DNA from 2 places in the Citrobacter sp. LST-B2 genome. Region 2 is predicted to be linked to the other one. Evidence: predicted binding sites of a transcription regulator. Region 2 holds the regulator's gene; the other holds the start of a gene.
What was found. Region 2 encodes PhoB, which activates phosphate uptake and scavenging genes when phosphate is short. Its sites were predicted from a motif close to CTGTCATAAAACTGNCNNAT; they were not measured.
Positions count from the first base shown of each region.

Region 1: phnC (phosphonate ABC transporter ATP-binding protein) is a predicted target of PhoB. The motif match lies at 2,481-2,500, and genes of this name have one in related genera.

Region 1 covers NZ_CP192598.1:4,604,717-4,609,142, forward strand. Annotated here, with positions in the region: gene crfC (clamp-binding protein CrfC) at 1-1,062, opposite strand, end outside; gene ACQ0PY_RS22235 (zinc ribbon domain-containing protein YjdM) at 1,592-1,927, shown strand; gene yjdN (VOC family metalloprotein YjdN) at 2,009-2,455, shown strand; gene phnC (phosphonate ABC transporter ATP-binding protein) at 2,588-3,376, shown strand; gene phnD (phosphonate ABC transporter substrate-binding protein) at 3,525-4,426, shown strand, end outside.
Region 2 covers NZ_CP192598.1:1,241,826-1,246,251, reverse strand. Annotated here, with positions in the region: gene phoR (phosphate regulon sensor histidine kinase PhoR) at 280-1,575, opposite strand; gene phoB (phosphate response regulator transcription factor PhoB) at 1,617-2,306, opposite strand; gene sbcD (exonuclease subunit SbcD) at 2,503-3,705, shown strand; gene sbcC (exonuclease subunit SbcC) at 3,702-4,426, shown strand, end outside.

The DNA.
Region 1 (4,426 bases), 1.7 Mb from region 2:
ATGGCGTGCCCGATTGGCCAGATAACCCCACATCGAGGAGACCGGATAAATCTGCGCCGGGTTAATACAACCCTTCATCAGGGTACCGGAAATCAACGCCCTCACCTGTTCTTCATCATCGCTGTTGCGATCTTTCTGGTCGAATTTATTCACCAACGCATACAACGGCACCGATTTTCCTACTGCGGCAATGGCCTGACGCACCTCTTCATCGGAAATCGATTTCAACTGCGTATAGTCCATCACCGCCAGAACGGCGGAGGCGCGAGCCAGTTGCTCATTGAGCATTTTTTGCAGATGCGGCTGCCCGGCTTCATTTGGCCCGGGTGTGTCCAGTAACGTCAGTTGACCCGGATAGTTCTCCAGCCCCGCCAGGTGCACAAACTCCACCTCAATCACCGGAATATGTTCAATCGCCGCATAGGCAGAAAAGGGAAAATCGACCTCCAGCGCTTTCGACAGGCGCACCAAATCGTTAAGGCTTTTCAGGCAGTGAAAGATCGGCTGTGCACCAAGATAATGGCGCTCAAACGCTTCCCCTCTTTCGATGCGCTGCATGAGGCCGTTCATGTCTTTATCAATTTCCAGCACCTGCGTCAGATTCTGCCGATCGCAGGCGCGCATGCTCTCTTGCAGGGTCTTCATCAGCGCATCGATGGGCGCAACGTGGGAAAAATGCAGCACCGGTTCTTTCTGACCAGGCGTATGGCGAATGAGCGTCGGCAGCGCGGTCATTGGACGGTTGCGATTGGGCAGCACCTCCGTGCCGACAATCGCATTGATCGTCGTCGATTTTCCCGCTTTCATGGTGCCGACGATCGCCAGCACCATTTCCAGTCGCGAGATTTTTCGCAACTCATTGTTCAGCGTGGCCTGCTGGGCCTCGACACCCCGGGTACTGAAATGCATGGGCTGAACGTTGAGATCGTCCTCACTTTTTAATGATGAAGTGCTCTCCAGAGTGGCCGTTGGCATTTTTTTTACGGTCTTAAGATGCTCTAAAGAGAGCATCAGCAAGCGTTCCGCTTCCTGGCTCAATTCATATATTGTCTGTGTGTACATAAAAAATGTTTCCTTAACGCAAATTTTTATTGCTTTTATTTAGCCGTTTCGTTTATTAGTGAATTCTCGGCTTTAATAATTACGTATGAAAAAAAGAATTTATTAATTAATCTATTGATATCAATGAATTTATTATTTTAATTGCTATTTTTTTGAATAACACTCAGTGGCATAAGAAAGTAAAAAATCGTAGTTCAGATTTATAATAACCCAGGCCAATTTTGGTTAATTTTACCTACCAGAAATAAGGGGCAAGGTGAGGTAAACGAACCCTAAGTAAAACTCGCTGAGCCAATTAGTTAGAATATTTCTCGTCACCTTATCTCAAATAACAAACGGTAGCAATTTCCCTTAAAAATAATAGCGCTTTTTTTCTGTCTGGCAGACAGGTTAGGTCACAGTACGGTATTTACCTTAAAAACAGAGTAGTCCCGACAACGTTAAGGATTTTGTGTATAATTGCGTCCTTTTTCGGCAATCTGCCATTTTTTGGGCGCTTTTGCCCTTGCTGACTTTTGAGGAAATCGACATGTCATTACCCCACTGCCCACAATGCAACTCCGAATACACTTACGAAGATAACGGCATGTACATCTGCCCGGAATGCGCCCATGAATGGAACGATGCAGAACCAGCGCATGACAGCGACGAACTGATCGTTAAAGATGCCAACGGCAATCTGCTGGCTGACGGCGACAGCGTCACCGTCGTGAAAGATCTGAAAGTCAAAGGCAGCTCTTCAATGCTGAAAATCGGCACGAAAGTAAAAAACATTCGTCTGGTGGAAGGCGACCACAACATCGATTGCAAAATTGATGGCTTTGGTCCGATGAAGCTGAAATCAGAATTCGTGAAAAAGAACTGATGTAAATTGCCCGGTGGCGCTTCGCTTACCGGGCCTGCGATAACTACACTTAACTGGCTTCTCTTACCTGAGGTAAAGATTATGTCGTTAAGTCCCTACATCTCTTTTGCCGGAAACTGTGCCGACGCCATCGCGTACTATCAAAAGACGCTGGGTGCAGAACTCCTTTATAAAATCAGCTTCGGTGAAATGCCCAAACCGGCGCAGGACAGCGAAGAGGGTTGCCCGTCCGGAATGACATTCCCCGATACCGCTATCGCTCATGCCAACGTGCGCATTGCCAATAGCGACATCATGATGAGCGATAGCATTCCCACAGGAAACGCTCACTATTCAGGTTTCACGCTGGTCCTCGACACGCAAAATGTCAACGAAGGGAAGCAATGGTTTGACAATCTCGCCGCAGAGGGTCAAATCGAAATGGACTGGCAGGAAACCTTCTGGGCGCATGGCTTTGGCAAAGTCAGCGATCGCTACGGCGTACCGTGGATGATCAACGTCGTCAAACAACCCCAGCCAACCGAGTAACCTCACGGGAGGCATGCCTCCCGTTCTGTCATCAAACTCACCTTAACTCTTCATCGGCAGGTAACGTCCCCTTAACCCAAACGTCATATTGATCCGCCACGATAGGGCCACTTTTTTTAGAGAGGCCGCATCATGGAAACGATCATTCGCGTCGAAAAACTCTCCAAAACGTTCAATCAGCATCAGGCGCTGCATGCGGTTGATCTGAACATCTGTGCCGGTGAAATGGTCGCTCTGCTGGGGCCGTCAGGTTCCGGCAAATCCACCCTTTTACGTCATCTGAGCGGTTTGATTACCGGCGATAAATCAGCAGGTAGCCGCGTCGAACTCCTCGGTCGCACCGTTCAACACGAAGGTCGACTGGCGCGCGATATCCGCAAAAGCCGCACGCATACCGGTTACATCTTCCAACAGTTCAATCTGGTGAATCGCCTGACAGTGCTGGAGAACGTGCTGATTGGCGCGCTCGGCAGCACGCCGTTCTGGCGCACCTGTTTTAGCTGGTTTAGCGCAGCGCAGAAACAGCGCGCGCTCCAGGCACTGACCCGCGTCGGGATGGCGCACTTTGCGTACCAGCGCGTCTCTACGCTCTCCGGCGGTCAGCAGCAGCGCGTGGCCATTGCCCGGGCGCTGATGCAGCAGGCCAAAGTGATCCTCGCCGACGAGCCGATTGCCTCACTGGACCCGGAATCCGCGCGCATCGTGATGGACACCCTGCGCGACATCAACCAGACCGACGGTATTACCGTCGTCGTCACGCTGCATCAGGTGGATTACGCCCTGCGCTACTGCGAACGGATTGTCGCGTTGCGTCAGGGACACGTTTTCTACGACGGCAGCAGCCAGCTCTTTGATAACGAAAGATTTGACCATCTCTACCGCAGCATGAACCGCGTCGAACAGAACGCGCAGGCTGCTTAATTCAAAAAGACCAGGCGTTATTGACGCAGACAGACTGGAGGCGGCCAGCGCGGAAAAACGGAGCGTACACATAGTACGTGAGGATGTTGAGCACTGCCCGAACTCAGGCTGGCAGGTGAAATAGCCTGGAACAACGTGAGGATAAAACATGAATTACAAGGCCGTTGCCGCGCTGGCGTTTACCAGCATGTTCAGCGTCAGTACTCTGCTCAGTCCCGCCTTTGCCGAAGAGCAGGAAAAAGCGCTGAACTTTGGCATTATTTCGACCGAATCACAGCAAAACCTGAAACCTCAATGGGATCCGTTCCTGAAGGATATGGAGAAGAAACTGGGCGTGAAAGTGAACGCTTTCTTCGCGCCGGACTACGCCGGGATCATCCAGGGTATGCGCTTTAATAAAGTCGACATCGCCTGGTACGGTAACCTGTCAGCAATGGAAGCCGTGGATCGCGCCAACGGCCAGGTCTTTGCCCAGACCGTCGCCGCCGATGGATCGCCGGGTTACTGGAGCGTGCTGATCGTCAACAAGGACAGCCCGATCAACAACCTCGACGATCTGATCGCCAAACGCAAAGATCTCACCTTTGGTAATGGCGATCCTAACTCTACCTCCGGCTATCTCGTCCCTGGCTATTACGTCTTCGCGAAAAACAATATCGCCGCCAGCGACTTCAAACGCACCGTCAACGCCGGTCATGAAACTAACGCCCTTGCGGTCGCCAACAAGCAGGTGGATGTCGCCACCAACAACACCGAGAACCTCGATAAGCTGAAAACGTCCGCGCCGGACAAGCTGAAAGCGCTGAAGGTTATCTGGAAGTCGCCGCTGATCCCAGGCGATCCGATTGTCTGGCGTAAGAACCTCTCTGAAGCCACCAAGGACAAGGTGTACGACTTCTTCATGAACTACGGCAAAACGCCGGAAGAAAAAACCGTACTGGAACGCCTGGGTTGGGCGCCGTTCCGCGCCTCCAGCGACCTGCAACTGGTGCCGATTCGCCAGCTCGCCCTGTTTAAAGAGATGCAGGGCGTGAAGGACAACAAAGGACT
Region 2 (4,426 bases):
TTTTTCGATTTACCGCCTGAATACAGTCAGTCTGACAGCATCTGGGGCGCAATTTAAACGCTTATAACGTTTTAAAGCAAGGAGGGATCCAAAAACCGGAAGATTATAGTGATATCAAATCTCATACCAGTGTAAAACACCATACTACAGAAAAAGTCATGGCTTATCATGCGAACAAAAAACAACCAGACGTTGATAAATTCAGCAGACTTATCTTAGCCGCAAAGAAAATAAGCCAGCATTGGCTGGCTTATGGAAAGAAAACCTTACGATTGCACTTTAAGCACTTTTTTTGGCAATTAATCGTTCCGGCAGCACAAAACTAAAGCGCGTCCCTTTACCCAGTTGACTGTCGATCATCAGGCGACTTTCATGATGATTCACCGCGTGTTTGACGATAGCCAGCCCCAGTCCACTGCCGCCCGTTTGCCGCGAACGCGCTTTATCAACGCGATAAAATCGCTCCGTTAACCGCGGGATATGTTCCGGCGCAATGCCCGGTCCGTTATCCTCCACGCTAAACTCCGCGCCGTACGGTACCGTCTGCCAGCGGACGGTGATATGGGTTCCCGCTGGCGTATGGTTCACCGCGTTATACACCAGGTTGGACATCGCGCTACGCAGTTGTTCTTCATTCCCCAGCACTTTCAGCTGGTTATCCACCTCAAAGCTAAAAGTGTGCTTCTGCTGACTGAGCGTCTGCGCCTCGCGTTCGACCATGCGCAATATCATCGGCACATCGACCTGTTCATTGAGCAAAAGCGTCGGTGCGGCTTCAATTTTCGACAGCGTGAGCAACTGTTTTACCAGTCCTTCCATGCGCGAGGTCTGGTCGCGCATCGTTAACAGCGCTTTTTCGCGCGTTGCCCCTTCCAGCGTCTGCTCGTGCATCATTTCAAGATAGCCCTGCAACACCGTAAGCGGGGTACGCAGCTCGTGGCTCACGTTGGCGAAGAAATTACGTCTTGCGCCTTCGAGCTGGTGCATCTGGGTCATGTCGCGCGCCACCATAAGCAGTTGCTTATCGGTATACGGCATAACGCGAATTTCCAGATGTCGCCCAGTATTAAGCACCAGATTCAGCGGTCGACTGAAGTCCCGCTGCTTGAGGTACTGCGTAAACTCCGGGTAGCGCAGCAGGTTAAGGATGTTCTGTCCGCTATCGTCCGGCCAGCGTAAGCCCAGCACCTGTTGCGCCAGACCGTTACACCAGAAGATCCCCCCCTCTTCGGTGGTCAATACCACCGCATCGGGCAGCGACTCCGCCCCGCTGCGAAAGCGTTTAATCAGATTGCCCAGCTCGCGACGACGCTTTTTATTGCGCAGTTGCATCTGATGCAAACCGTACAGCAGCGGTTCCCAACTGCCTCGTCCCGGCGGCGGCGTCATGCTTCTGTCGACCCACAGCCACCATGAGAGACGTAATAAATTCCAGAAATGCCAGATAAGCAGTCCTGTTACCGATGCCAGTAAAAACCACGGCAGGTAACCAAAAAATGCACTTAGGATGAAGGCCGGGATACAGCAAAGTATCAGTTCCAGCACCAACCTTTTCCATGACAGCCGTTCCAGCACGGGTCACTCTCCCTTCAGAGCCAGGCTCTTGTTCTTGCCTTTCAGAAACGGGTCGAAAAACGATACCCTGTCCCGCGAACCGTCTGCACCATCCGATCGTGGCCGCTGGCTTCCAGCGCCTTACGCAGACGGCGAATATGCACATCAACCGTGCGATCCTCAACGTAGACATTGGTGCCCCAGACGTGATTCAGCAGTTGTTCACGGCTGTAAACCCGCTCGGGATGCGTCATAAAGAAATGCAGGAGTTTAAATTCTGTCGGCCCCATGTCGAGTGGGTTGTCGCCGGTCATCACGCGGTGCGATGTGGGATCCAGGCTTAACCCCTGCATCTCAATGACCTCTTCCACCGCCATCGGCGAGATCCTACGCATCACCGCTTTGATACGGGCAACCAGCTCTTTCGGTGAGAACGGTTTGGTAATGTAATCATCCGCACCGGTTTCCAGGCCGCGTACGCGATCCTCTTCTTCCCCTCTGGCGGTCAACATCATGACCGGAATATCCCGGGTCATCGCTTCACGCTTGAGGTGTTTAATAAACTGTAGACCAGAACCGCCGGGCAACATCCAGTCAAGGAGGATCAAATCCGGCCAGGGTTCATTAAGCTGGTTCACCGCACTGTCATAATCTTCAGCTTCAACGGGTTGAAAGCCATTTTGCTCAAGCACGAAACAGACCATTTCGCGAATTGGAGCTTCATCTTCTACGACCAGAATACGTCTCGCCATGATTTGCCCTGTTATATAAGTTGCTTATCATCATCTGTCTTAATGCGGCGCCATTATGCGTCAGTTTTATGACAGATTTATGAAAATGTATGCTGACGTTAACCTTAGGTTGTTGATTTATGACACCCGAGAAACGAGATATTACAGCTCCCGAATGGTTATAATCCCCTTTATGCTTTTTTGCCATGGAACCGTTATGCGCATCCTTCACACCTCTGACTGGCATCTGGGACAAAATTTCTACAGTAAAAGCCGTGCCGCTGAACATCAGGCTTTTCTTGACTGGCTGCTGGAAACGGCGGTTGAGCAGCAGGTGGACGCGATCATCGTGGCAGGCGATATTTTCGATACCGGCTCACCACCAAGCTATGCCCGCGAGCTCTATAACCGTTTTGTGGTCAACCTACAGCAAACGGGCTGTCATCTGGTGGTATTAGCGGGAAACCATGATTCCGTCGCCACGCTGAATGAATCCCGTGAGATTCTGGCGTTTCTCAATACCACGGTGGTGGCCAGCGCCGGTCACGCGCCGCAGCTCCTGCATCGTCGCGACGGTCAGCCCGGCGCGGTGCTGTGCCCGGTGCCGTTTTTACGCCCGCGCGACATTGTCAGCAGTCAGGCGGGACTCTCCGGTCAGGAAAAACAGCAGCATCTGCTGGGTGCCATCACCGACTATTATCAGCAGCAATACGAGGCCGCCTGCGCGTTACGTGGCGATCTCGCCCTGCCGATTATCGCCACCGGCCACCTGACCACCGTTGGCGCCAGCAAAAGTGACGCTGTGCGTGACATTTATATTGGTACGCTGGATGCTTTCCCGGCGCAGAACTTCCCGCCTGCCGATTATATCGCGCTGGGCCACATCCACCGGGCGCAGAAAATTGGCGGTACGGAGCACATCCGCTACTGCGGCTCGCCCATCGCGCTGAGCTTTGACGAATGCGGCAAAAGCAAATACGTGCATCGGGTGGACTTCCAGGACGGCGCGTTAGCCGGCGTTGAGGAACTCATCGTTCCGGTTACGCAACCGCTGGCAATATTAAAAGGCGATTTCGCCGCCATTACCGAACAGCTGGAGCAGTGGCGTGACAGCCCTCCGGCCCCCCCGGTCTGGCTGGATATCGAAATCACCACCGATGAATACCTGCATGATATGCAGCGGAAAATTCAGACGCTGACGGAAACGCTGCCCGTTGAGGTACTGTTAGTCCGACGCAGTCGGGAGCAGCGCGAACGCATGTTGTGTAACGAACGCCGGGAAACGCTGAGCGAGCTGAGCGTGGATGAGGTATTTACTCGCCGTCTGGCGCTGGAAGAACTTGAGCCGCCGCAGTGCGAACGCCTGACAGCACTTTTTCACCGCACACTACAGACACTGTCCGGGGAGCATGAGGCATGAAGATTCTCAGTCTGCGCCTGAAAAACCTCAATTCGCTGAAAGGGGAATGGAAGGTCGATTTCACGGTGGAGCCCTTTGCCAGCAATGGCCTGTTTGCCATTACTGGGCCTACGGGGGCGGGTAAAACCACTCTGCTCGACGCGATTTGCCTGGCGCTGTACCACGAGACGCCACGCCTGAATACCGTGTCGCAATCGCAGAACGATCTGATGACCCGCGATACGGCGGAATGTCTGGCGGAAGTGGAGTTTGAAGTCAAAGGCGAAGCGTATCGTGCGTTCTGGAGCCAGAACCGGGCGCGCAACCAGCCCGACGGTAATTTACAGGTTCCGCGCGTTGAACTGGCGCGCTGTGCCGACGGGAAAATCCTTGCCGACAAAGTGAAAGACAAACTGGAGATGACGGCGGAACTGACCGGTCTGGATTATGGTCGATTTACCCGTTCGATGCTGCTCTCGCAGGGGCAGTTCGCCGCCTTCCTCAACGCGAAGCCGAAAGAGCGTGCGGAACTGCTGGAAGAGCTGACCGGCACGGAAATTTACGGCCAGATCTCTGCACAGGTGTTTGAACAGCACAAAACCGCACGCACCGAACTGGAAAAATTACAGGCGCAAGCCAACGGCGTCGCGCTGTTAGCCCCCGAGGCGTTGCAGACGCTGACAGAAAGTTTGCAGGCACTCACTGACGAAGAAAAACAGCTGGTCGCCCAGCAGCAGACTGG